DNA from 3 places in the Rhizobium sp. 862_C5_N1_2 genome. Region 3 is predicted to be linked to each of the others. Evidence: predicted binding sites of a transcription regulator. Region 3 holds the regulator's gene; each other region holds the start of a gene.

Region 1 (7,918 bases), 140 kb from region 3:
GGTCAACGCGCCGGCAAGGGGCTGACGGCGGAGGAGCTTGCAGCCCGTGTATTGCCGCTTTAGAGCACCGTGCGTCCTTTCGGACGCGCAAAGGACGCTCTAACTCTTTTAATCCTCGCATCGTGCTTTCCGGCAATCGATTCCGATTTTCGGGCCGATGCGCGTGCGCCTCCGCATGGGCCAGGATTAGGAGCGCGGACGCCGCGGATCCGGCCATCTGGCGGATCTGCGCGCTGCGGGCTTCCGGCACCTCGAACGCGGAAGCAATCCGCATCGTCACCCGACCTGTGTGGCCGGGCGCAGGCTGGGTTGTTTTACAATTGCAAATGCGGCCAGGGTGTTCTGTCGCGGATTTCGCAGAAACGGGAATGGGCAGGTCCGTCCTTCGTTGGACGAGGGCGGGTTGAGCCCTATGTCGGCTGAATAACGGCCATTGTCGTCGCGCTCCTTGCGTGGCATCTTCCCGGCGGAGGATTCCACCTCTCGTTGACGGGCTTTCCGTTTTTTACTGCGTAAGTCTGTCTTCTCGACGGAGGCTCGAATGAGTATTGGCCTGATCGCCCTTCTTGATGATATCGCGGCATTGGCCAAGGTGGCTGCGGCGTCGCTCGACGATATTGCCGGCCAGGCTGCCAAGGCAGGCGCGAAAGCGGCTGGTGTCGTCATTGATGATGCGGCAGTCACACCCCGCTACGTCACCGGATTTTCGGCAGCACGCGAATTGCCGATCATCGGCAAGATCACGCTCGGCTCGCTGAAGAACAAGCTTCTGATCCTGCTTCCGGCAGCACTGATCCTGAGCCTTGTCGCACCGCAGGCGATCACGCCGCTGCTGATGATCGGCGGGCTTTATCTCTGCTACGAGGGTGTGGAAAAAGTCTACGAACTGGTGATGCCGCATGCAGCCCATGCCCATGAATCGGCACTCGAGACGACAAGCCTCGATGCCAAATCGCTAGAAGACGAGAAGGTTGCCGGCGCAATCAAGACGGATTTCATCCTGTCGGCCGAAATCATGGCGATTACGCTCGCTGCGGTGCCGTCAGGCAGCATGTTCACGCAGGCCCTCATCCTTGCCGTCGTTGGACTGGGGATCACGATCATGGTCTATGGCGGCGTGGCGCTTATCGTGAAGGCCGATGATCTGGGTCTGATGCTGGCGCGTCTGCAGACGGCATCTCCAATGGGCGCCTTCTTGCGTTCGATCGGGAAGGGGCTTGTCACGGGCATGCCTTATTTTCTGAAAGTGCTCGGCATCGTCGGAACGGCGGCCATGATCTGGGTCGGCGGCGGCATCATCGTTCATGGCCTCGAAGCCTATGGCATCAGCGGACTTGCGCATCTGATCCATGATGCCGGCGAGGCGACGGCGCATGCAGTTCCCGTTCTGGCATCAGTGCTGCGCTGGATCGTCGAGGCCGCAGGCGCGGGCATCGTCGGTATCGTCGTCGGCTTGATCGCAATTCCGGTCACAGGCTACGCCGTCTCGCCGATATGGCGGTACCTCAAATCGCTCCTGCCGCGCCGGCGAAAAGAGGCGCTGGCGGACGGGAAAAAATAAAGCCAGAGTCCGTCGACGAGCAAGGCGTCATATCCAGCCTCATGGAATGCGTGACCGACGATGTGATACCCACAATGTCACGATCCCTGTTGTGACTATCCAGCCTCGCCTATTTCGCTAGCGCCTGCTGCAGGGCGATTGCCCCATGCGGCGCATTGACCTTGCCCTCATGGATCATGAAGGCGAAGACGTCGCGCGGCTCGGTCTTCACTTTGCGATCGCCATCGATCAGCGGCAGGTCATCAGGAACCTTGCCCTCGGCCCAGGTCTTGAGCCGGTCTGCCCAGGCCTTCATGTCCTTTTCCGGATAGCAGGTCGCAATATCGTCCGAGCCCTTCTGCAGCCGCGCATAGACGAAATCGGCGGTCACGTCGGCGATCATCGGATATTCGAAATGTTCGGCGCAAACCGGCGCCACGCCGTATTTCGAAAGCAGCGCCACGAACTCCGACACCTTGAAGGAATCGTGCCGTACCTCGACCACGTGGCGGAGCGTCAGCCCGTCCTGTTTTGCCGGCAGCAGCTTCAGGAAGGCTTCGAAATCGTCTGCATCGAACCTCTTCGTCGGCGCGAACTGCCAGAGCAGCGGCCCGAGATGATCGCCGAGTTCGCTGATGCCCGATGACAGAAATCGCTCCATCGATTCACCGGCTTCGGCAAGCACCCGCCGATTGGTGACGAAACGTGTCGCCTTCAGCGAAAAGATGAACCCGTCGGGCACGTCCGCCGCCCATTTGGCAAAGACCGCAGGCTTTTGCGTGCTGTAATAGGTGCCGTTGACCTCGATGACCTTCAGCTGGCGGCTGGCGTAATTCAGCTCGTCCTTCTGTTTCAGGTCATCGGGAAAGAAATGCCCGCGCCAGGGCTCGAAGGTCCAGCCGCCGATGCCGGTGCGGATAGTGCCGGATTTCGTCATGTTGTCCTCCCCATTCGCAGCCGCTCAGGCCGCATCGATCTCTTTGGTCATATCGACGAGCGTCCATCCTGGCCGATATGGGCTCGGCCGGCGACCCGTTTCCTGAAACCCGAAGGCGCTGTAGAGAGCGATGTTCCGCTCCATCCGCGCATTGGTGTAGAGCCGGATCTCCGGCACGGCCCATTCCCGCGCCTTGCCCTCCAGCCAGCGCAGCATCGCCACTCCATGCCCGGCACCCTGAAAGGCCGGCGAGACCGCGATGCTGAACAGCATCAGGTGATCGGCATGCCGCTCGACGACCACCAGGCCGGCCGTTTGCCCGCCGATCTCGCGCAGCCAGACCTCGCCGCGTTGGATCCGCGGCGCGTAATCCTCCCTCACCGGGATCGGCGGAGCGCCGAACAACTCGGTATAGGGCCGATAGGCGGCGGTTGTCAGCATCGCGATCGTTTCCAGATCATCGGGCGACGCTGGCCTCATCGTCATTCCGCCGCAACCGCCTTCTTCACCGGCCGTCGCTCCAGCAATTCCTTCAGGAAGTGCCCGGTATAGGACCGCTTCTCCTTGACGATCGCCTCCGGCGTTCCGGTCGCGACGATCTCACCGCCGCCGTCGCCGCCTTCGGGGCCGAAATCGAGCACCCAGTCGGCCGTCTTGATGACTTCGAGATTGTGCTCGATCACCACCACCGAGTTACCCTGGTTGACCAGTTCGTGCAGCATTTCGAGCAATTTGGCGACGTCGTGGAAATGCAGGCCGGTCGTCGGTTCATCGAGAATGTAGAGCGTGCGCCCCGTCGAGCGTTTTGACAGCTCCTTGGCAAGCTTGACACGCTGCGCTTCCCCGCCGGAGAGCGTATTCGCCTGTTGGCCGACCTTGATGTAACCGAGGCCGACATCCTTCAGCGATTGCAGCTTGTCGCGCACCGCAGGCACTGCCGCGAAGAAATCGACGCCTTCCTCCACCGTCATGTCGAGCACCTCGGCGATCGACTTCTGCTTGAAGGTAACATCGAGCGTCTCTCTGTTATAGCGCTTGCCATGGCAGACGTCGCAGGTGACGTAGACATCGGGCAGGAAGTGCATCTCGATCTTGATGACGCCGTCGCCCTGGCAGGCCTCGCAGCGTCCGCCCTTGACGTTGAAGGAGAAACGGCCCGGCTGGTAGCCGCGTGCCTTGGCCTCCGGCAGACCGGCGAACCAGTCTCGGATCGGCGTGAAGGCGCCAGTATAGGTCGCCGGGTTCGAGCGCGGCGTGCGGCCGATCGGCGACTGGTCGATATCGATCACCTTGTCGATATGCTCGAAGCCGTCGATGCGGTCGTGATCGGCCGGATTTTCACGCGCGCCCATGACGCGGCGTGCCGCCGATTTATAGAGCGTCTCGATCAGGAAGGTGGATTTGCCGCCGCCGGAAACGCCGGTCACCGCCGTGAAGACACCGAGCGGGATCGACGCCGTAACGTTCTTCAGATTGTTGCCTCGCGCCCCGACCACCTTGATCTCGCGGCCCTTCTTCGGCTTGCGGCGCTCGTCGGGAACGGGAACGCCGAGTTCGCCGGAGAGATATTTGCCGGTCAGCGAATTCGGACTGTCCATGATATCCTGCGGCGTACCATGGGCGATGACCTGACCGCCGTGAATGCCGGCCGCCGGGCCGATATCGACGACGTCGTCGGCCGACAAGATCGCATCCTCGTCATGTTCGACGACAATGACGGTGTTGCCGATGTCGCGCAGGTGCTTCAGCGTGTCGAGCAGCCGGGCATTGTCGCGCTGATGCAGGCCGATCGACGGTTCGTCGAGCACGTAAAGCACGCCCGTCAGCCCGGAGCCGATCTGCGAGGCGAGCCGGATACGCTGGCTCTCGCCGCCCGACAGCGTGCCGGAATTGCGCGAAAGGCTGAGATATTCCAGTCCGACATCGTTGAGGAAGCGCAGCCGGTCGCGGATCTCCTTGAGGATGCGCACGGCGATCTCGTTCTGCTTGGCATTGAAGCTTGCCGGCAGTGTCTCGAACCAGTCGCGGGCGACGCGGATCGACATACCCGTCACTTCGCCGATATGCAGCGTGTCGATCTTCACCGCCAGGGCCTCCGGCTTCAGGCGGAAGCCGTTGCAGGCCGGGCAGGGGGCCGCCGACATGAAGCGCTCGATGTCTTCGCGCGCCCAGGCGGAATCGGTCTCTTTCCAGCGGCGCTCGAGATTGGTGATGATGCCCTCGAAATTCTTCTGGGTCGTATAGGAGCGGGCGCCGTCGGCGTAGTGGAATTCGATCTTGTCGTTGGTGCCGTTGAGGATGACGTCCTTGGCCTCATCGGAAAGATCGTTCCAGCGAGTGCCGAGCTTGAAGCCGTAATGTTTGCCGAGTGCTTCCAGCGTCTGATTGTAATAGGGCGAGGTCGACTTGGCCCAGGGTGCGATCGCCCCGTCGCGCAGCGTCCGCTCGGGCTCGGGCACGATCAGATCCGGATCGATCTTCTGCTGGGCGCCGAGGCCGTCGCAGGTCGGGCAGGCGCCGAACGGGTTGTTGAAGGAGAACAGCCTGGGTTCGATCTCGGGAATGGTGAAGCCAGAGACTGGGCAGGCGAACTTCTCCGAAAACAGCACGCGTTCATGCGTCTCGTTCAGCGACTTGTTGGCGGATCCGCCGGCTGACGTCTCTTCCGGCGGCAGCGGCTTGTCGGCGAATTCGGCGACCGCCAGCCCGTCGGCGAGCTTCAGGCAGGTTTCCAGGCTGTCGGCTAGGCGCGCCGAGACATCCGAGCGCACGACGATGCGGTCGACCACCACGTCGATGTCGTGCTTGTATTTCTTGTCGAGCACCGGCGCTTCGGCGATCTCGTAGAACTGGCCGTCGACCTTGACGCGCTGGAAGCCCTTCTTCATCAGCTCGGCCAGTTCCTTCTTGTATTCGCCCTTGCGGCCGCGCACGAGCGGCGCAAGAATATAAAGACGGGTGCCTTCGCCGAAGTCGAGGATGCGGTCGACCATCTGGCTGACGGTCTGGCTCTCGATCGGCAGGCCGGTCGCCGGCGAATAGGGAACACCGACGCGGGCAAAGAGCAGGCGCATGTAGTCGTAGATCTCGGTGACGGTGCCGACCGTCGAGCGCGGGTTGCGCGAGGTGGTCTTCTGCTCGATCGAGATCGCCGGCGACAGCCCGTCGATCTGGTCGACATCCGGCTTCTGCATCATTTCGAGGAACTGGCGGGCATAGGCCGACAGGCTCTCGACATAGCGCCGCTGGCCCTCGGCATAGATCGTGTCGAAGGCGAGCGAGGATTTGCCGGAACCCGACAGCCCGGTCATGACGATCAGCTTGTTACGCGGCAGATCGAGATCGATGCTCTTGAGATTATGCTCGCGCGCGCCGCGGATGGAGATCGTCTTCAGTTCGCTCATCGTCTCTGCTTTGGTTTTCTGGATGACAGCCCTTATTTAGTGATGCCGACGGGCGAGTCGAGGCTGAATATCCGCAAGGGCTCAAGGTTTTCGATTCTGTTGACAGGATCATACGGATAAACTAGAACAAATAAAGAACAAAATTCCTGATGAATGCATGCGGCTTTCTGATGGGATAAACATGTGGATTAAATGCCGCCCATGCGCATCGGCGGTCCGTGATGGTTTAAGGTGCGCCGATCGATTAAACGCCGCCGGGCAGGGCGGCAGGCAGGGTGAGAAGTATGGCTGGTAGCGTGAATAAGGTAATTCTGGTTGGAAACGTCGGTGCAGACCCCGAAATCCGCCGCACTCAGGATGGCCGGCCGATCGCCAATCTTCGTATCGCGACCTCGGAGACCTGGCGCGATCGCAATTCCGGCGAGCGCCGTGAGAAGACCGAATGGCACACTGTCGTCGTCTTCAACGAGGGCCTCTGCAAGGTCGTCGAGCAATATGTGAAGAAGGGCGCCAAGCTCTATATCGAAGGCCAGCTGCAGACCCGCAAGTGGCAGGACCAGCAGGGCCAGGATCGTTACAGCACGGAAGTGGTGCTGCAGGGGTTTGGTTCGACGCTGACGATGCTCGACGGCCGTGGTGAAGGCGGCGGCGCGAGCGGCGGCCGTGGCAGTGCCGCTGGCGGCAATGATTATGGCGACGACTACGGCGCCCCGGCTCCCTCCTCATCGCCGAGCCGCAGCGGTGGCGGCGGTGGCAACTTCTCGCGGGATCTCGACGACGATATCCCGTTCTGATCGATAGCCTTTGCTGGCTTTGTGAAAGAGGTGAGAGAGCATGATGCCTTGGATGGCGTCATGCTCTTTTTCTTTGATCTCGCGGCAAATGCTTCAGACCACATCCGCCTGAATGATCTCGCACCATTTTGAGGAATTTCTCAATGAGCTGCCACATCTTTAAGAAAGCTTCCGGTACGCGCCTCCGACTTTGGTTGGACGAGGCCCCGCCGTCGATGGATTCAACTCGATGCTATCTGTGGGAGAGTAAAGTTTTCGCCAGCGGAGAAGGCACTCCTCATCGGAAGAGTGTTGCTGCGGAAATAGCTCGGCCGGTTGGAGGCCTAACTGTATATGGTCTGCTGTCAGTCACCCTGGATCAGTCCATTAAAACGCAAGGTCTGCAGGTGAATGTCCCAATTGAACGTACCAAAGGAGAGAGTTGGTCCCTATCACTTGCTCCAAGTTACGACAAAGTGCTTACCGGATTTGCCGCGGAATACATGCCGGGCCTTTTCAAGGGGATAGAGGATCTTAGTGAGGGTGCATTACCTAGTTTTGGAATTCTCTCTTTTGATCGCATGGCACATTCGGACATAGGTTCGTCGATAGATATTTTTCGCGAGTTGACGAGAGCTATCGTGCGCGCTTTGGCTATGGAGCAGGTTCCTGAAACGCCGGATGAGGCGTTCGCACTTCTCGAAGTTTAGATTGGAGGGCGCTCAAGTTTTTTCAGTGCGGCGTCGCGCTGATGAGATTGAGCGCCGATTTTGCGCCGTCGACGACGAATTGTGCGGCAAGGGCGGCGAGGATGACGCCGAGAAGCCGTGTGAGGATCGCCCGGCCGGTGACGCCGAGGAAACGGTCCAGCCGTTCGGCGACGAGCAGCATGAGGAAGGTCAGCAACAGATTGGCGGCAAGGACGCCGATCAGCTGCGCCTTTCCGACGGATGTCGCCAGCGTGCCGGCAAGCAGGATCGTCGCCGAGATCGCGCCCGGGCCGGCGATCAGCGGCAAGGCGAGGGGAAAGACGGCGATATTCTCGATGTGATCCTTGGTGATCGCCACCTCGGTCGCCTTCTCCTTGCGGTCCTGGCGCTTTTCGAACACCATCTCGAAGGCGATCCAGAACAGCAGCAGCCCGCCGGCGATGCGGAAGGCGCCGATCGAAATCCCGAGCACGCTGAGCACGCCGGCGCCGAACAGAGCGAAGACGGCGAGGATGATGAAGGCGATGGTCGAGCCACGCAGCGCCACCTGCGTG
Region 2 (7,918 bases), 1.5 Mb from region 3:
GCTGGGCAATCGCGCTTTACCAATATGGCGATGCTTCCCAGCAGGGGCAGATCGCCTATTTCCTTGTCGTGACAGGCATTTCCTGCATCTTTTGCCTGATGCATCTGCCGATAGCGGCGGCGCTGACCACTGTGATCACCTTCTCGGCCATGGTTGCGACCTTCATGTTCTCCGGCAATCCCGTTTTCGTCGCGACTGCCGTCAGCGGCCTCTTCCTGATTCTGCCTTTCCTCCGGGTGATCAACAGCTATTTCCAGAATTTCGTCGGTCTCGTGCAATTGACCGAGGAATTGAAGCAGAAGCAGGCGGAAGCCGAGGAGCTGAACCTCGTCAACAGCCGCAACGCGCTGCATGACCAACTGACCGGCCTTGCCAATCGTCGCAGCTTCTTTCTCTCGCTGGAAAAACGGCTGCAGAAGGATCCGTCGACGCCGCCCGTCCTCGGCATTCTCGATCTCGATGGCTTCAAGCCTGTCAACGACGTCTTCGGCCATGCCGCCGGCGATCTCGTGCTCAAGGAGACGGCCCGCCGCTTCGTCACGCTGGTCGGCGAAGAGGGCATCGTCTCTCGTCTCGGCGGCGATGAGTTCGGTATCATCTTCCCCTGCTCGATGACACGCCAGGCGATCGCCGATCTCGGTCAGGCGCTCTGTGCTGCCGTCCGCGATCCCTACGAAATCCCCGACGGCTCGGTCCGTGTCTTCGGTTCCTGCGGCATCGTCTATCCCGATATTGGCGAGTACACGGCCGAGGATCTCTACGAGAAAGCAGACTTCGCCCTCTATCAGGTCAAGAGCAAGCGCAGCAGCGGTGTCGAATTCTTCTCGGCCGAGCACGAGAAGATCCTGACCCAGCGCCACCTGATCGAACTCGAACTGCAGGCGAACGACTTCGCCCAGGAATTGAAACTCGACTATCAGCCGATCGTCGAATTGAGGAGCGGCCGCGTCGTCGCTTACGAGGCGCTCGCCCGCTGGGACAGCGCCCGCTTCGGCCGGATCAGTCCCGAAGCCTTTATTCCCGCTGCCGAGCGCACGGCAGTCATCGGCCGCATGACCCGCATCCTCTTCGCCAAGGCGCTCGAAGCGCTGGCGATCATTCCACGGCATCTCAGGCTGTCCTTCAATCTCTCGGCACGCGATATCTGCGACCACGAGACCTCGATGGCGCTGCTTGCCATGATCACCCGCTCCGGCATCGATCCCAGGCGCATCGAATTCGAGATCACCGAGACGGCACTGCTCTCCGATTTCGACACCGCCGACCAGGTAATCACTATGCTGCGCGCCGCCGGCATCTCGATTGCCCTCGACGATTTCGGCACCGGCTATTCGAGCCTCAGCCATATTCATCGTCTCGGCTTCGACAAGCTGAAGATCGACAAGTCCTTCGTGATGAATTTCGATCGTGACGCCCGTTGCATGAACATCACCCGCTCGGTCGCCAATCTGTGCCAGAATCTCGGCATTGCCTCCGTCGCCGAAGGCGTCGAAAGCGAAGAGATCGCCGAGGGATTGAAGGCGATGGGCGTTCGTCTGGCGCAGGGCTATCATTTCTCGCGGCCGCTGCCGCTGGAACTTGCCATTGATTACGCCGCCCGGTGCGAGGCCGCAGCCTCCGCCCGCAATTCGCTGTCTGCCTGAACCAATCTTCGACCGGTCTTAAATCGACTGGAGCGATGCTGCATCGTCGGCTATTCATGGTTCAACAGGATGAGGTGAACCATGCAAGACGGCGAAGTCATCATTGAACGGCGGGAGACCGCGGGGGTGATCCGGCTCAACCGGCCGCGGGCGCTGAACAGCCTGACGCTGCCGATGATCCGCACGATCACTGCGGCCCTTCACGATTTTGCCGGGGATTCCGAGGTGGCGAGCGTCGTGATGATGGGGGAGGGCGAACGCGGCTTCTGTGCCGGCGGCGATATCCGCGCCCTGCATGAGAGCGCCCGCGCTGGCGATGGCCTGGCGGCAAGCTTCTGGCGCGAGGAATTCCGCCTCAACCATATGATTGCCTCCTATCCCAAACCCTATGTTGCGCTGATGGATGGCATCACCATGGGCGGCGGCGTCGGCCTGTCGTCGCACGGCCGCCACCGCATCGTCACCGAGCGCACGCGGCTTGCCATGCCCGAAACCGGCATCGGCTATGTCCCGGATGTCGGCGCCACCTGGCTGCTGCCGCGCGCGCCGGGCGAAGCCGGAACATGGCTCGGTCTGACAGGGCTTGATATTGGCGCGGCCGATGCGATCCACGCTGGGCTTGCCGACCTTCAGATCGCGTCGTCTCGGCTGGGTGAGGTGACTGATGCTCTGTCGGACCTGCCGCGTGGCAGCTCGTCCAGTGATGTTGATGCCGTGTTACAAGCGCTATCCGAGCTCGCGGGAGAAAGCCGGCTCAAGCAGAACGCAGCAATGATCGATCGCGCATTCCGTTTCGACGGCGTCGAGGAAATCCTGGCAGCGCTTGCCGGGGAGGAAGGCGAATTTGCCGCCGAGACACGCCGGGTGATGCTGACGCGTTCACCGACCAGCCTCAAGCTCGCTTTACGGCTGCTCAGGGCCGGCCGCCGCAGCGCCTCGCTTGCCGAATGTCTCGGCCGCGAACTCGGCGCCTGTCTGCAGATGCTTGATAATCCCGATTTTTTCGAGGGCATCCGCGCCGCCGTCATCGACAAGGACCGCAATCCGCAATGGTCGCCGGCGTCAGTCGAGGCCGTGGAGGCATCAACGGTCGAGAATTTCCTGAAACCGGCCGAACCGCCGCTTTCACTCTGAACGCTATCCAGTTATCGCCACATGCCGCGCATGCGGGCGCCGACATCGATGCGCACCTGCCGCGCCTGCTGCTGGGCGACGGTCTGCGATTTCATCTGTGGCCAGCTGCAGGCCTCGAAGAACTGAAGCAGCGTCGCCGGAATGAAGCGGCTGCGTGAGGCATAGACGTGCCGGTCGCCCTGCGAGTTCTGACCATAGGTGAAGAAGCGTTGCGGCACGACAAGGTCGAGACCATCCCGGGCGCGCGTCATCGCGACATAGAGCAGCCGGCGTTCCTCTTCGATTTCGGCGGTGGTGCCGACGGCGAGATCGCTCGGTATGCATCCGTCGACGACGTTCAGCATGAAGACCCTCGTCCATTCCTGGCCCTTGGCGGAATGGATGGTCGACAGGATGAGATAGTCTTCGTCGAGAAGCGGCACGCCCGCCTGGTCGCTGGTCGCATCGGGCGGGTCGAGGGTGAGCTCGGTAAGAAAGCGCTCGCGCGAGGCATAACCGCCGGCGATCTGCTCGAGCTGCAACAGGTCGGCCTGCCGCGTCGCTGCGTCCTCGTGCAGCCGTTCCAGATGCGGCGCGTACCATTGCCGCGCCAGGCCGATTTCCGCCGGCCAGCCGGCCTTGCCGGTCTTCAGCTCCTGCAGCATCGAGACGAACATTGTCCAGTCTTCGCCGGAACGCGGCGGCGCCGGCATGGCAGCGAGAGCAGAAATCGGGCTGGCATCCTCGGCCATCAGGTCGAGCGTCTTCTGCGCCGTCGACGGCCCGACGCCCGGCAGGATCTGCATCAGCCGGAAGCCCGCCACCCGGTCGCGCGGGTTCTGCGCGAAGCGAAGGGCGGCCAGCATGTCCTTCACATGCGCGCTGTCGAGAAACTTCAGCCCGCCGAATTTGACGAAGGGAATGTTGCGCCGGGTCAACTCGACCTCCAGCGGCCCGCTGTGATGCGAGGCGCGGAAGAGCACGGCCTGCTGCTTGAGCGTGAGGCCTTCCTCGCGGTTGTCGAGCACCATGTCGGCGACGTAGCGCGCCTGCTCGGCCTCGTCGCGCACCGTGACGAGGCGCGGCCGCTCGGCTGATTGCCGCTCGGTCCAGAGATTCTTGGTGAAGCGCTCCGAGGCGAGATCGATGACGGCGTTGGCGGCGGCGAGGATCGGCTGCGTCGAGCGGTAGTTGCGGTCGAGCGTGACGATATTGGCGGCCGGGCTGAAGGCGGCGGGAAAATCGAGGATATTGCGCACCGTCGCGGCACGGAAGGAATAGATCGACTGCGCATCGTCGCCGACGACGGTCAGCCCTTGGCCGCCGGGCTTCAGCGCCAGCAGGATCGAGGCCTGCAGCCGGTTGGTGTCCTGATATTCATCAACGAGCACATGGTCGAAGCGGCTGCCGATATCCTCGGCAATGACAGTCTCGCCGACCATCTGTGCCCAGTAGAGCAGCAGATCGTCGTAGTCGAGCACGTTCTGGCTCTGCTTGGCCTCGACATAGCTGGCGAAAAGTTCGCGCAGCTGTTTTTCCCACGCCGCGCACCAGGGAAAGACGTCGCGCAGCACGAGGTCGAGCGCGGTTTCCGAATTCACCGCCCTGGAATAGATGGCAAGACAGGTGCCCTTTGTCGGAAAGCGGCTTTCCGTCTTTGAGAAACCGAGGTCGTGCCGGATCAGGTTCATCAGATCGGCGCTGTCTTCGCGGTCGTGGATGGTGAAATCCGGGTCGAGGCCGATCTGCTGGGCATAATCGCGCAATAGCCGCGCGCCGATGCCATGGAAGGTGCCGGACCAGGAAAGCGCATCCGCCATGACGCCGGCATTCGCACCAAGCACATCGCGGCAGATGCGCTCGACGCGCCGCGCCATTTCGGCGGCTGCCCGGCGCGAAAAGGTCATCAGCAGGATGCGGCGGGGATCGGCGCCCTTGACGATCAGATGGGCGACCCGATGCGCCAAGGTATTCGTCTTGCCCGAGCCGGCGCCGGCAATGACCAGCAGCGGCCCGGCAATATGGTTGCCGTCGATGAGCGTGCCGTGCTCGACGGCCATGCGCTGCTGCGGATTGAGCTTTTCGAGATACATCCAGCCGTCCGGTCGGGCTCCCGCAGAATCACTGGGGAAAGATTAGATGTTCCTTGAATGTTCGCGATTGCCGTCCCTGTCAAGCGATCTGGCGCGCGAGCAACATCTCAGTCGGGGAAATCCGGACCGACTACGCGCCGCACCAGCTTCAGGCTGCGGTCGGCCTGAAGGATATAGGTTTCCTCCACGCGCTGTCCCGTCCCGTTGTAGAACTGGTTGTAGACGGCGCTGCCGACCGGCGACTTGGTGAGCTTCGTTCGCGGCTGGCCGCCATAGGTAATGCTGCCGGGAATGGGGTCCAGTGCCGGCGTATCGGCCGAAGAGCAGCCGGCAAGCAATGCCCCGGCAAACAAGGCAGGCAGAAGCGCTTTCATCGTCATCATTCCTCTTTCGACTGCAGCCAGATATGGAAGCCGCCGCACCTTTCGCCAAGGGTAGCCCATGCCGCCCGCGCAGGTATCGCTGTCGAGCAGGCTCTTCTTTTCCGGGGGACGCAACGAAATGCGTACCTGCGACGTTAACAGACATCAACCAACATCAGGAAACGTTCACGGTGCTCGGCTTTCCAGCATTCACGGGGCATGACGAGCCCGGCCGGCAGGGCCACAGCGATGCCGCGACGCGCGCCTCGGTGGAGAGCGCCCTTCATGCGGCCGCCGATTTCGAAGCCGGCGAAATCACCGTCAGCATATCGGGCTCCTATCTCATCCTGGAGGGTTTCGTGCGCCGGCGGGGCGATGTCGAGCGGGCGATCGAGATCGCCGAGGGCGTCGTCGGGCGAGGCTATGTGCGTGGTCGCCTGCTGCGACGCTGAAGTCTTGAGAATGGGATGCCGCGCCGGTTCGCGCGCTCATGTCTTTGCGATGCATGAAGGGAACCAAAACACCCTCCCACGGGTTGAAAGGCCGGACCTAAACGCTGGAGACCCTCATGCAGTCGCTTCTTCGCATCTCTGCAATGACCTTGATAACAGGCGGTGTCTTTGCCGGCTCCGCCCATGCCTCGCTGGAAACCGGCACGAATTATTCCGCTTTGCCGAAGGACCAGATCGCCCTCAACGAATATACCGGGACCGTCGCCTGCACGCCGGCAGATCCTCAGTATTTGCCGTCCTTCATCCGCGCGGCGGATGGCACGATCATTGGTGTCGGTTATGTCGAAGTGGAGAATGAGGGGGGCGCGGACTGCTGAAACATCCGCTTCACTCGGACGAGGCTCGCCGGCGTTTCCGCAGAGGTGACGAGCCTCTAACCATCATCATGATGGCTGGCCATCTTCTATGAATACACCTGTACCAGGCGCAACGCCTGCTGCACCAAAACCCGGCGCGAGTTCGATGCAGGGTTAAGCAAAATTAAAGCATTGTCCCGTTCCGGCACGTTCCGTTTACGAACGACCTGAAGCGGCCTGGAAATCCTGACCGAAGTGCAGCGCATAACCCCGAAAATCGGAATCGATTTTCGGAAAGGATTATGCACCAGTTCAATGAAGCTTCAGCTTCGCCTCTTCGGCTGCCGCCAGAAACTCGGCTCTCGCCTCTTCCACGCTCTTGCGCCCGTCGAGCGCTGCCCGGCAGGTGCTGCGGGCCTTGATATAACGAAGCCCGCGCACACTCGGCCAGAGATCCGCCAGGCACTTCAGCGCATCGAACGGACCATTGACCGTTCGCGCATCGGCATTTTCGAAACCAACCTTGACCGGGCTGTTCCATCTTTCAGTTGCCATCGACGCTCCTCCACGATTTTCGACAGAAATGAGCGCAACATCTCCCAGTTCCTCCGGGGAGACTCTGCGATAGCTAATACTCTAGCGCGATTTTCACCGTCGGCAAATGGGCGGATCGTCACTGATGCCGCGACGAATGGTTTCGCCTCGACCCATGACAGGAAAGCCTATGGACGCCAACTGATAAGAAACGCCAACTTATAAGGTGTTTTCGCCGGGAAGGGTGGAGTCGAGATTGACTGTCTTTTCAAGAAAACTGGTGCTGCCGAGTGGGATTGAACCACCGACCTCACCCTTACCAAGGGTGTGCTCTACCACTGAGCTACGGCAGCAGGACCAGACCGCGCGAGCCGGGTGGCTCAATCGCGAGAACGGGGGGCTATTGCCACAGCTTGGCGGCCAGCGCAAGCTGCAAATTCCAACTTCGCGTCGATTGCGGCGAAGGGCCTTTTGGATCGGCGCGAATTCAGCTAATCCTGTTCCCATGAACGAAAAGACCGAATCCGGCCAGCAGAGCCGCAAAGAGGCGATCGAGGCACAGGCGAAACTGCGCCGCGAGCGCGCCGCCGACAAGCTCAGGGAAAATCTGGGGCGACGCAAACAGCAGGTCCGCGCCCGCCGTTCGGGCCAGGCCGACGAAACAAATGGGCTGCCCGCCGCAAAAATGGACGAATCGTAATGTTCCGTCCGTCGCGAATTGAAGCGTGTCGAGAAATCCCCTAAACACCTCACTCCTTATTCCAAGGCAGAACTTTCAGGAAAGGCGGGCGCTGCCCGTAAGCGCACATGGATCGTATCAGAATCGTCGGCGGTAATGAGCTGAATGGCATCATTCCGATTTCCGGCGCCAAGAATGCCGCACTGCCGCTGATGATCGCCTCGCTTCTGACCAGCGATACGCTGACGCTCGAAAACGTGCCGCATCTTGCCGATGTCGAATTGCTGATGCGCATCCTCGGCAATCACGGCGTCGATGTCGCCGTCAACGGCCGTCGCGAGCGCCAGGAAGATTCCTATTCGCGCACGATCCATTTCACCTGCCGCACCATCGTCGATACCACAGCATCTTATGAACTGGTCTCGAAGATGCGCGCCTCCTTCTGGGTCATCGGCCCGCTGCTGGCGCGCGAAGGCCATTGCCGCGTGTCGCTGCCGGGCGGCTGTGCCATCGGCACGCGCCCCGTTGATCTCTTCATCGAGGGCCTGACGGCGCTCGGCGCGAGCATGGAGATCGATGCCGGTTATATCAACGCCAAGGCTCCGGCTGGCGGCCTGATCGGCGCACGCTACACCTTCCCGAAGGTCTCCGTCGGCGCCACCCATGTGATGATGATGGCGGCGACG
Region 3 (7,918 bases):
TGCCGCCGTCGGCCCGCTCGGCACGGCGATACCGGGCGAAGAAGACCGGCGCGATATCAACCGCGCGGCGGAAGCCGCCGAAATGCTCGGCCGGCTCGATGTCGGCCAGGGCGCCGTCGCCATCGGCGGGCGTATCGTCGCGCTGGAGGGTCTTGAGGGCACGGACGAGATGCTGGAGCGTGTCGCGGGTCTCAGAGCCGCCGGGCGCATCTCGCCGCGCCGCCGCGGCGCGCTTGTCAAGCTCTGCAAGCCGCAACAGGATATCCGTGCCGACCTGCCGGCGATCGGCGTTTCCACGGTGTTGAACGCGAGGAAAGCCGGCCTTGCCGGCGTCGCCGTCGAGGCCGGCCGCTCGCTGGTGCTCGATCGCGCCGCCGTCATCAAAGCCGCTGATGAGGCCGGGCTTTTCGTCTGCGGCATCGATCGCGGCCTGCCGTCATGGGGGCTCGAATGAACGGGGCGCCGCTGAAGATCGCCGTCATTGCCGGCGAGGTGTCGGGGGATCTGCTTGGAGCAGATCTCATTGCCGCCCTGAAGCGGATTCATAGAGGACCGGTGGAACTCGTCGGCGTCGGCGGCGAGGGGCTGCAGGCGGAAGGCTTGCGGTCCCTGTTCGATTTCTCCGAGCTGTCGATCATGGGCATCACCCAGGTGCTGAGTCGGCTGCCGAAGCTCTATACCCTGATCCGCCAGACGACGGCTGCCATCATTGCCGCAAGGCCTGATATTCTTCTCATTATCGACAGCCCGGATTTCACCCATCGCGTCGCCAAGCGTGTCCGCACCGCGCTGCCCGATCTGCCTGTTGTCAATTACGTCTGTCCGAGCGTTTGGGCCTGGAAGGAATATCGCGCCACGCGCATGCTCGGCTACGTCGATCATGTGCTCGCCGTCCTGCCCTTCGAGCCGGCAGTGATGCGCACGCTCGGCGGGCCTGAGACCACCTATGTCGGCCATCGCCTGACCGCCGATCCGGCGCTGCTCGAAGCGCGGCGGTTGCGCGCCGGGCGCGCACCCGTCGGCGAAGCGGGTAAGACGATCCTGATGCTTCCTGGGTCAAGATCCTCCGAAATCAGCAGGCTGCTGCCGTTTTTCGAGGACGCGGCCAGCGAACTCGTCGCCCGCAACGGCCCGATGCGTTTCCTGCTGCCCACCGTGCCGCACAATGAAGCGCTGGTGAAGGGTCTCGTCGCCGGCTGGGCCACGCCGCCGGAGGTCGTGGTCGGATCCATGCAGAAGTGGAAGGCCTTTGCCGAAGCGGATGCCGCGATGGCGGCTTCCGGTACGGTAATCCTCGAACTCGGCCTTGCCGGCGTGCCGACGGTGTCCGTCTATAAGACGGATTGGATCATCAGCCTGCTGACCAAGCGCATCAAGGTATGGACGGGCGCATTGCCCAATATCATCGCCGATTATGCCGTCGTGCCGGAATATCTGAACGAGGTGGTCCGCGGCGCCAGCCTGGCGCGCTGGATGGAGCGGCTGTCGGCCGATACGCTCCAATTGAAGGCAATGAACGAGGGTTACGATCTCGTCTGGCAACGCATGCAGACCGAAAAGCCGCCCGGCGAGCACGCCGCCGAGATCCTTCTCGACGTGCTGAAAAAGAAAAAACCCGGTCGTTTCTGACCGGGTTTTCTTTTGGGTTCTTTTAAAGCGATCAGCGCTTCGAAACCGGGATGTAATCGCGCTTCGGTTCGCCGACATAGAGCTGGCGCGGACGGCCGATGCGCTGTTCCGGATCCTCGATCATCTCGTTCCACTGCGCGATCCAGCCGACGGTGCGGGCAAGCGCGAAGAGCACGGTGAACATGGTCGTGGGGAAGCCCAGCGCCTTCAGCGTGATGCCGGAATAGAAGTCGATGTTCGGATAGAGCTTCTTTTCGATGAAATATTCGTCGGTGAGCGCGATGCGCTCCAGCTCCATCGCCACTTCGAGCAACGGATCATCCTTGATGCCGAGTTCGCCAAGCACTTCATGCGTCGTCTTCTGCATGATCTTGGCGCGCGGATCATAGTTCTTGTAGACGCGGTGACCGAAGCCCATCAGGCGGAACGGATCGTTCTTGTCCTTGGCGCGGGCGATATATTCCGGAATGTGGTCGACCGAGCCGATCTCGTTCAGCATGTTGAGCGCTGCTTCGTTGGCGCCGCCATGCGCGGGGCCCCAGAGGCAGGCGATGCCGGCAGCGATGCAGGCGAACGGGTTGGCGCCCGACGAACCGGCGAGACGGACGGTCGAGGTCGAGGCGTTCTGCTCATGATCGGCATGCAGGATGAAGATGCGGTCCATGGCGCGGGCAAGCACCGGATTGACCACATATTCCTCGCAAGGCACGGCAAAACACATGCGCAGGAAGTTCGAGGCGTAGTCGAGGTCGTTCTTCGGGTAAACGAAGGGCTGGCCGATATGGTACTTGTAGGCCATGGCGGCAAGCGTCGGCATCTTGGCGATCATGCGCAGGCTGGCGACCATGCGCTGGTGCGGATCGGTGATGTCGGTGGAGTCGTGGTAGAAGGCCGACAGCGCGCCGACGCAGCCGCACATGACGGCCATCGGATGCGCATCGCGGCGGAAGCCGGTGAAGAAGCGGCTCATCTGCTCGTGCACCATGGTGTGGTGCGTGACGCGATAATCGAAATCCTTCTTCTGCACGGTGGTCGGCAGTTCGCCGTAAAGCAAGAGGTAGCAGACCTCGAGGAAGTCGCCATGTTCGGCGAGCTGCTCGATCGGATAGCCGCGATGCAACAGGACACCTTCGTCGCCGTCGATGTAGGTGATTTTCGATTCACAGGATGCAGTCGACGTGAAACCCGGATCGTAGGTGAAGGAAGCCGTGTTCTTGTAGAGGGCACCGATATCGATGACGCTCGGGCCGATCGTGCCGCTTTTAACGGCAAGGTCGACTGATTTGTCACCGATTTTTATTGTAGCGCTTTGATCCGTCATGCTGATCCTCCGAAATGGCGGTGGCGCCATAAAAGCGCCATAGGGGTTAAGCGTCCTCACCGATAGCTATATGATCGCGAGGCTAATGCCAAGTTACCGTGATGGCATTTTGTGCATTGCAGTATCACCTTTTAGGCACTGCAGCGATGAGCCGCATGCATATCGGAAGCCGATGATTCGACTGCTCTTTTGGCTCTTTCAATTTTCCCTCACTTTTCAATCGATTATTCTTGCCGGATTTGATTGGCGGTTGCATTCTGCCTGTCGGGGCGAGTGACTTTGGGCAGCACATGCAGGAGTTGACGACAGTCGAATTGCGGCCGGAAGCAGGCGCCGGCCTTGCCGACTCCGCCGGTTTTTCTCCGGCTGTCGTGGTGACGCGGCCGCCAACGACGCAGTCGGCGACACCGTGGCGCCACCGGCTGCCGGCAGTAGCCTTGCAATCGCTGCGTGGTGGCATGCGCATGCTGGGCGAAGAGGCGGACCATGGCCGCCTGCTGCTGTTCTCACCGGTCTTCCTCGGGGCCGGCTCAGCCTTCTGGTTTCTAGCGGCATCGGACTTCCCGCTCGTTGCATCGCTGCTCTGCCTGTTGGTGCTGACCGTCGCGGTTCTCATCGCCAGCCGCAACCGGGCGGCATTGCGGGCAACGCTGCTGGCGCTTGCACTTGTCGCCTGCGGCGTGGTCTCGGCGCAGCTCGAGAGCCGGCGGGCTTCGACCGTGATCCTCGATTCATCAGTGACGACGACGGTGACCGGCCGTGTCGAGCGGCGCGAAGGCGATGGTCGCGGGCGGTGGCGCTATATTCTTGCCGTCACCGGCACTGAGGCGCCGGAGGTGAAGCGGCCGCCGGGGCGCATAACCGCGATCGCCCGCGGCGCGGACGCGCCTTTCGAGATCGGTGATATCATAACCGGCAGGGCACGGCTGACGCCGCCAGCAGGTCCAGCGCTTCCTGAGCTCAACGACTTCTCCTTCGGTGCCTATTTCGATGGCATCGGCGCCAACGGCTTCTTCTACGGTGCGCCGACAAAGGTCGATTTGCAGGCAGGTCCGCAAGCGGCCAGATCGACGACGGAAGCGCTGCTCGAAGGTCTCTACCGGCTGCGCAGCGGTATCGGAGACCGCATAAGGTCGATCCTGCCCGGCGACACCGGCGCTTTTGCCGCTGCTCTGGTGACGGACGAGCGGCGCGCCATCTCGAATGAGACGACGGAGGCGCTGCGCCAGTCCGGTCTGGCTCATATCATCGCTATCTCCGGCCTCAATATGGCGCTGTCAGCCGGCATCTTCTTCGTCGGTTTCCGCATGCTGCTCAGCCTCTTTCCCGGTGTCGCCCAAGCCTATCCGACCAAGAAGATCGCCGCTGCCGGCGCGCTCATCGCCGTCACGGCTTATTTCCTGATCTCCGGCTTTGCCGTCTCGGCCGAACGCGCCTTCATCATGATGGCGATCATGTTGATTGCCGTCTTCTTCGACCGGCCGTCGATCAGCCTGCGCAATGTCGCTCTCTCGGCGCTCGTCATTCTCGCCATTTCACCGTCCGAGGTCTTGGGTCCGAGCTTCCAGATGTCCTTTGCCGCGACATTGGCGTTGGTATCTGGCTACCAGCTGTGGAAGGACCGGCGCGTCCGCGAAAACGCTTTCCTGAAGCTGCCGATTTTTCGGCCCGTCGTTACGGTTGCGGGTTTCTTCGGCGGCGTCTTCCTGACCTCGCTGATCGGCGGCTTTTCCACCGCGCTGTTTTCGATCGAGCATTTTCATCGCCTGACTGCCTATGGCCTGCCGGCAAACCTCGCGACGATGCCGATCATCTCCTTCATCATCATGCCGGCCGGGTTGCTGGCGATGCTGCTCATGCCTTTCGGTCTGGACGTTTTGCCTTGGAAGGTCGTCGGATTCGGCCTCGATCTGGTGATCGCGATCGCAAAGACGGTGTCCGGCTGGGGTGGCGACATCGGCATCGGCCGCTTGCCCGCTTGGTATTTCGCGATCGCCGTCGCAGGCTTTCTGCTGCTGACGCTGCTCCGCACCCGGCTGCGCCATATCGGCACATCGATCATCGCGGTGTCGACGCTCGTCCTCTTGCTTCAGCCGGTTCCCCGGCCGCCGGATCTGGCGATTTCGGAGGATGGTGGTCTCGTCGCAATCGTCGAGGCGGGGGCCATGGCTTCCAACCGTGAAAGACCGCCGGATTTCATCTTCGACCAGTGGCAGAGAGCGCTGGTCCTGCCGACGCATCACCCGCCGAAGATGCTGGATGGTCCTGTTATTCCGCCGGAGGGAGAAGACCGCCGCGTCAGGCTTTCCCGCGATCAGCAGAACGAAGCAAGGTCGGCGATGCGGGCGGCTGCAGCGGCCGGTGAAGCCAACCGCTTTTCCTGCGTCAAGAAGGCCTGGTGCACATCAAGGCTTGGCAATGGTCATGTCGTTGCTGTCATCGACAATGCCGCCTATCTCGGTCCGGCATGCGACGCGGCCGATATCGTCGTGACGTCGGTCCGCCTGCGCTTCAACAGCTGCCGCTCAGGGGCGACGCTCTTCACCGGCGAAACGCTGCGCAGGACCGGCTCCGTCGAGTTGCGCTTCGCCGACGCCGGCCTGGAGGTCGCAACCGCATTCGATGCATTGTCGCGGCCATGGATGCGGCATCGCGCCTATGACTGGCGCAGCAACAGTTTTGCCGAATCCGGACTGCCTGATGTCAGTGATAGCGGCGAATGAGGCCGACGAGCTTGCCCTGAACCTTGACGCGGTCCGGCCCGAAAATCCGGGTCTCGTAAGCCGGGTTGGCCGCCTCCAGCGCGATCGAGGCGCCTTTGCGGCGGAAGCGTTTGAGTGTCGCTTCTTCGTCGTCGACGAGAGCAACGACGATGTCGCCAGGACTTGCGGTGCTGCCGTTGCGAATAATCACGGTGTCGCCGTCGAAGATGCCGGCGTCGATCATCGAATCGCCCTTGACCTCGAGCGCATAATGTTCACCGGAACCGAGCATGTCGGCCGGAACGACGATGTCGTGGGTGTTGTTCTGGATCGCCGAGATCGGAACACCGGCGGCGATACGGCCCATGACCGGCACGGAGACCGAGTTGCCGTTGTCGGCGACGGGTTTTGCGGGAGCAGGAGTGGCGACCGGCTGCGGCTTGCCAAGGCTGCCCTCGATGACGCTGGGCGAAAAGCCCCGCCGGGGCTGAATGCTGGGGCTGTAGGCCTCCGGAAGCTTGATAACCTCGAGCGCACGGGCGCGGTTCGGTAGGCGGCGAATGAAGCCACGTTCCTCGAGCGCCGTAATCAGCCGGTGAATCCCGGACTTGGAAGCGAGGTCCAGGGCATCCTTCATTTCGTCGAAAGATGGCGGAACGCCGGATTCCTTCATGCGCTCATGAATGAAAAGGAGAAGCTCCTGTTGTTTGCGCGTGAGCATCGACGTTGTGACCTCGTGATTGAAACAAATCCAGAACAGACACTATATGTTCCATATGTGTTCCGCAAGTAGCTAAATTTCCGTAAAACTTGGCGCCAACTCGTTGAGATTTTTATTTTCATTCGCCGGATTGGGACACATCTCTTGCATTGAGGGGCGCGCCATCGCACATCTCTTGCCGTTTCCAGGAGGGATATCATGAACGAGCGTTCCGCCAAGCCGCACCCGCTGGATCATGTGGTGCTGCCCGTCGTCAATATCGATCTGGCGCGCGAGAGGCTTGGCAAGCTCGGCTTCACCGTTGCCGCCGATGCACGCCATCCCTTCGGAACGGAAAACGCCTGCGTCTTTTTTGCCGACAAGACCTATCTGGAGCCGCTCGGGATTGCGAGTGTCGAGGAGAGCGAGGCCTCAGCGCGGCAAGGCAATGTTTTCACGGCCCGCAACCGGGCCTTCCGCTTCCGCTGCGGCGAGGAGGGGCTTTCGGGGCTTGCTTTCGGCAGTAAGGATGCCGGCGTCGATCATCAGAACTTCGTCGGCAACGGATCGAGCGCCGGCGAGATGCTGCAGTTCACCCGGCCGATGACGATGCCGGACGGTTCTGAGAGCATCGCCGGCTTCAAGCTGGCTTTTGCCGGCGACCTGCGAGCGCCCGATCTCTTCCTTTTCAGCGTCGAACGCGTCAATCCGCTGCCGGCCGACCGCGGCGCGCTGGAGACGCATGCCAATGGCGTCACCGGCATTGCCGAGATCGCGCTCTGCGCGCCTGATGCTGCCGCTTTCGGAGCCTTCGTCGGCCTTGCCGTGGCGCAGGCGGCAGTCGAGAAAACCGGTTTTGGCGTCAATGTTGCTGCTTCGAACGCGAAAATCAGTCTGATGACGCCGGAAGGGCTAGAAGCCTATTTCGAGATCGCCGGCTCATCCGCCGATCGCGGCCTGCGTGGCCGGGCAATCCTCTTCATTGTCGCCGATCTTGCCGTGACAGAAGCGCATTTGGCTGCTAACGGGGTGACATACACGCGCAAGAACAATCGCATTCTGGTGAAGCCCGCGCCCGGGCAGGGCACGCTCTTCGCCTTCGAGGAGACACGATGAGCACTGAGACGAATTCCGAAGTCAAGATCGGCGAAGGCCAAGGCCAGGTGACCTTTTCCAATACCGGCCGGCTGTCGCTGATTGCCGGTCCCTGCCAGATGGAGAGCCGCGACCACGCCTTCATGGTTGCCGGCACGCTGAAAGAGCTTTGCGCAAAGCTCGGCATCGGCCTCGTTTACAAGAGCTCCTTCGACAAGGCGAACCGCACCTCGCTCTCGGCTGAACGCGGCATCGGGATCGAAAAGGGCATGGAGGTTTTTGCCGCCCTCAAGAAGGAATTCGGCTTTCCTGTCCTGACCGACGTTCATACCGCCGAGCAATGCGCGGAGGTGGCAAAGGTCGTCGACGTCCTGCAGATCCCGGCCTTCCTTTGCCGCCAGACCGACCTTCTCATCGCCGCCGCCAAGACCGGCCGCGTCGTCAATGTCAAGAAGGGCCAGTTCCTCGCTC

Evidence for each region. Region 3 encodes LexA, which represses DNA repair genes until DNA is damaged. Its sites were predicted from a motif close to TGTTCNNNNTGTGTTCNG; they were not measured.
Region 1: uvrA (excinuclease ABC subunit UvrA) is a predicted target of LexA. The motif match lies at 6,004-6,021, and genes of this name have one in related genera.
Region 2: ACD590_RS01315 (ATP-dependent helicase) is a predicted target of LexA. The motif match lies at 4,897-4,914, and genes of this name have one in related genera.

Annotation. Positions count from the first base shown of each region.
Region 1 is NZ_JBPWPT010000001.1:1,906,217-1,914,134, forward strand. Features, by position in the region: gene ACD590_RS09680 (bifunctional ADP-dependent NAD(P)H-hydrate dehydratase/NAD(P)H-hydrate epimerase) at 1-63, shown strand, start outside; gene ACD590_RS09685 (DUF808 domain-containing protein) at 542-1,561, shown strand; gene ACD590_RS09690 (DUF72 domain-containing protein) at 1,671-2,477, opposite strand; gene ACD590_RS09695 (GNAT family N-acetyltransferase) at 2,502-2,963, opposite strand; gene uvrA (excinuclease ABC subunit UvrA) at 2,960-5,881, opposite strand; gene ACD590_RS09705 (single-stranded DNA-binding protein) at 6,166-6,675, shown strand; gene ACD590_RS09710 (hypothetical protein) at 6,819-7,364, shown strand; gene ACD590_RS09715 (MarC family protein) at 7,387-7,918, opposite strand, start outside.
Region 2 is NZ_JBPWPT010000001.1:257,682-265,599, forward strand. Features, by position in the region: gene ACD590_RS01305 (putative bifunctional diguanylate cyclase/phosphodiesterase) at 1-1,643, shown strand, start outside; gene ACD590_RS01310 (enoyl-CoA hydratase/isomerase family protein) at 1,725-2,777, shown strand; gene ACD590_RS01315 (ATP-dependent helicase) at 2,789-4,849, opposite strand; gene ACD590_RS01320 (hypothetical protein) at 4,957-5,223, opposite strand; gene ACD590_RS01325 (BON domain-containing protein) at 5,403-5,663, shown strand; gene ACD590_RS01330 (hypothetical protein) at 5,780-6,040, shown strand; gene ACD590_RS01335 (DUF982 domain-containing protein) at 6,332-6,574, opposite strand; tRNA gene ACD590_RS01340 (tRNA-Thr) at 6,832-6,906, opposite strand; gene ACD590_RS01345 (hypothetical protein) at 7,059-7,253, shown strand; gene murA (UDP-N-acetylglucosamine 1-carboxyvinyltransferase) at 7,361-7,918, shown strand, end outside.
Region 3 is NZ_JBPWPT010000001.1:1,765,241-1,773,158, forward strand. Features, by position in the region: gene ACD590_RS08965 (LpxI family protein) at 1-454, shown strand, start outside; gene lpxB (lipid-A-disaccharide synthase) at 451-1,629, shown strand; gene gltA (citrate synthase) at 1,661-2,950, opposite strand; gene ACD590_RS08980 (ComEC/Rec2 family competence protein) at 3,241-5,673, shown strand; gene lexA (transcriptional repressor LexA) at 5,654-6,373, opposite strand; gene ACD590_RS08990 (VOC family protein) at 6,572-7,468, shown strand; gene kdsA (3-deoxy-8-phosphooctulonate synthase) at 7,465-7,918, shown strand, end outside.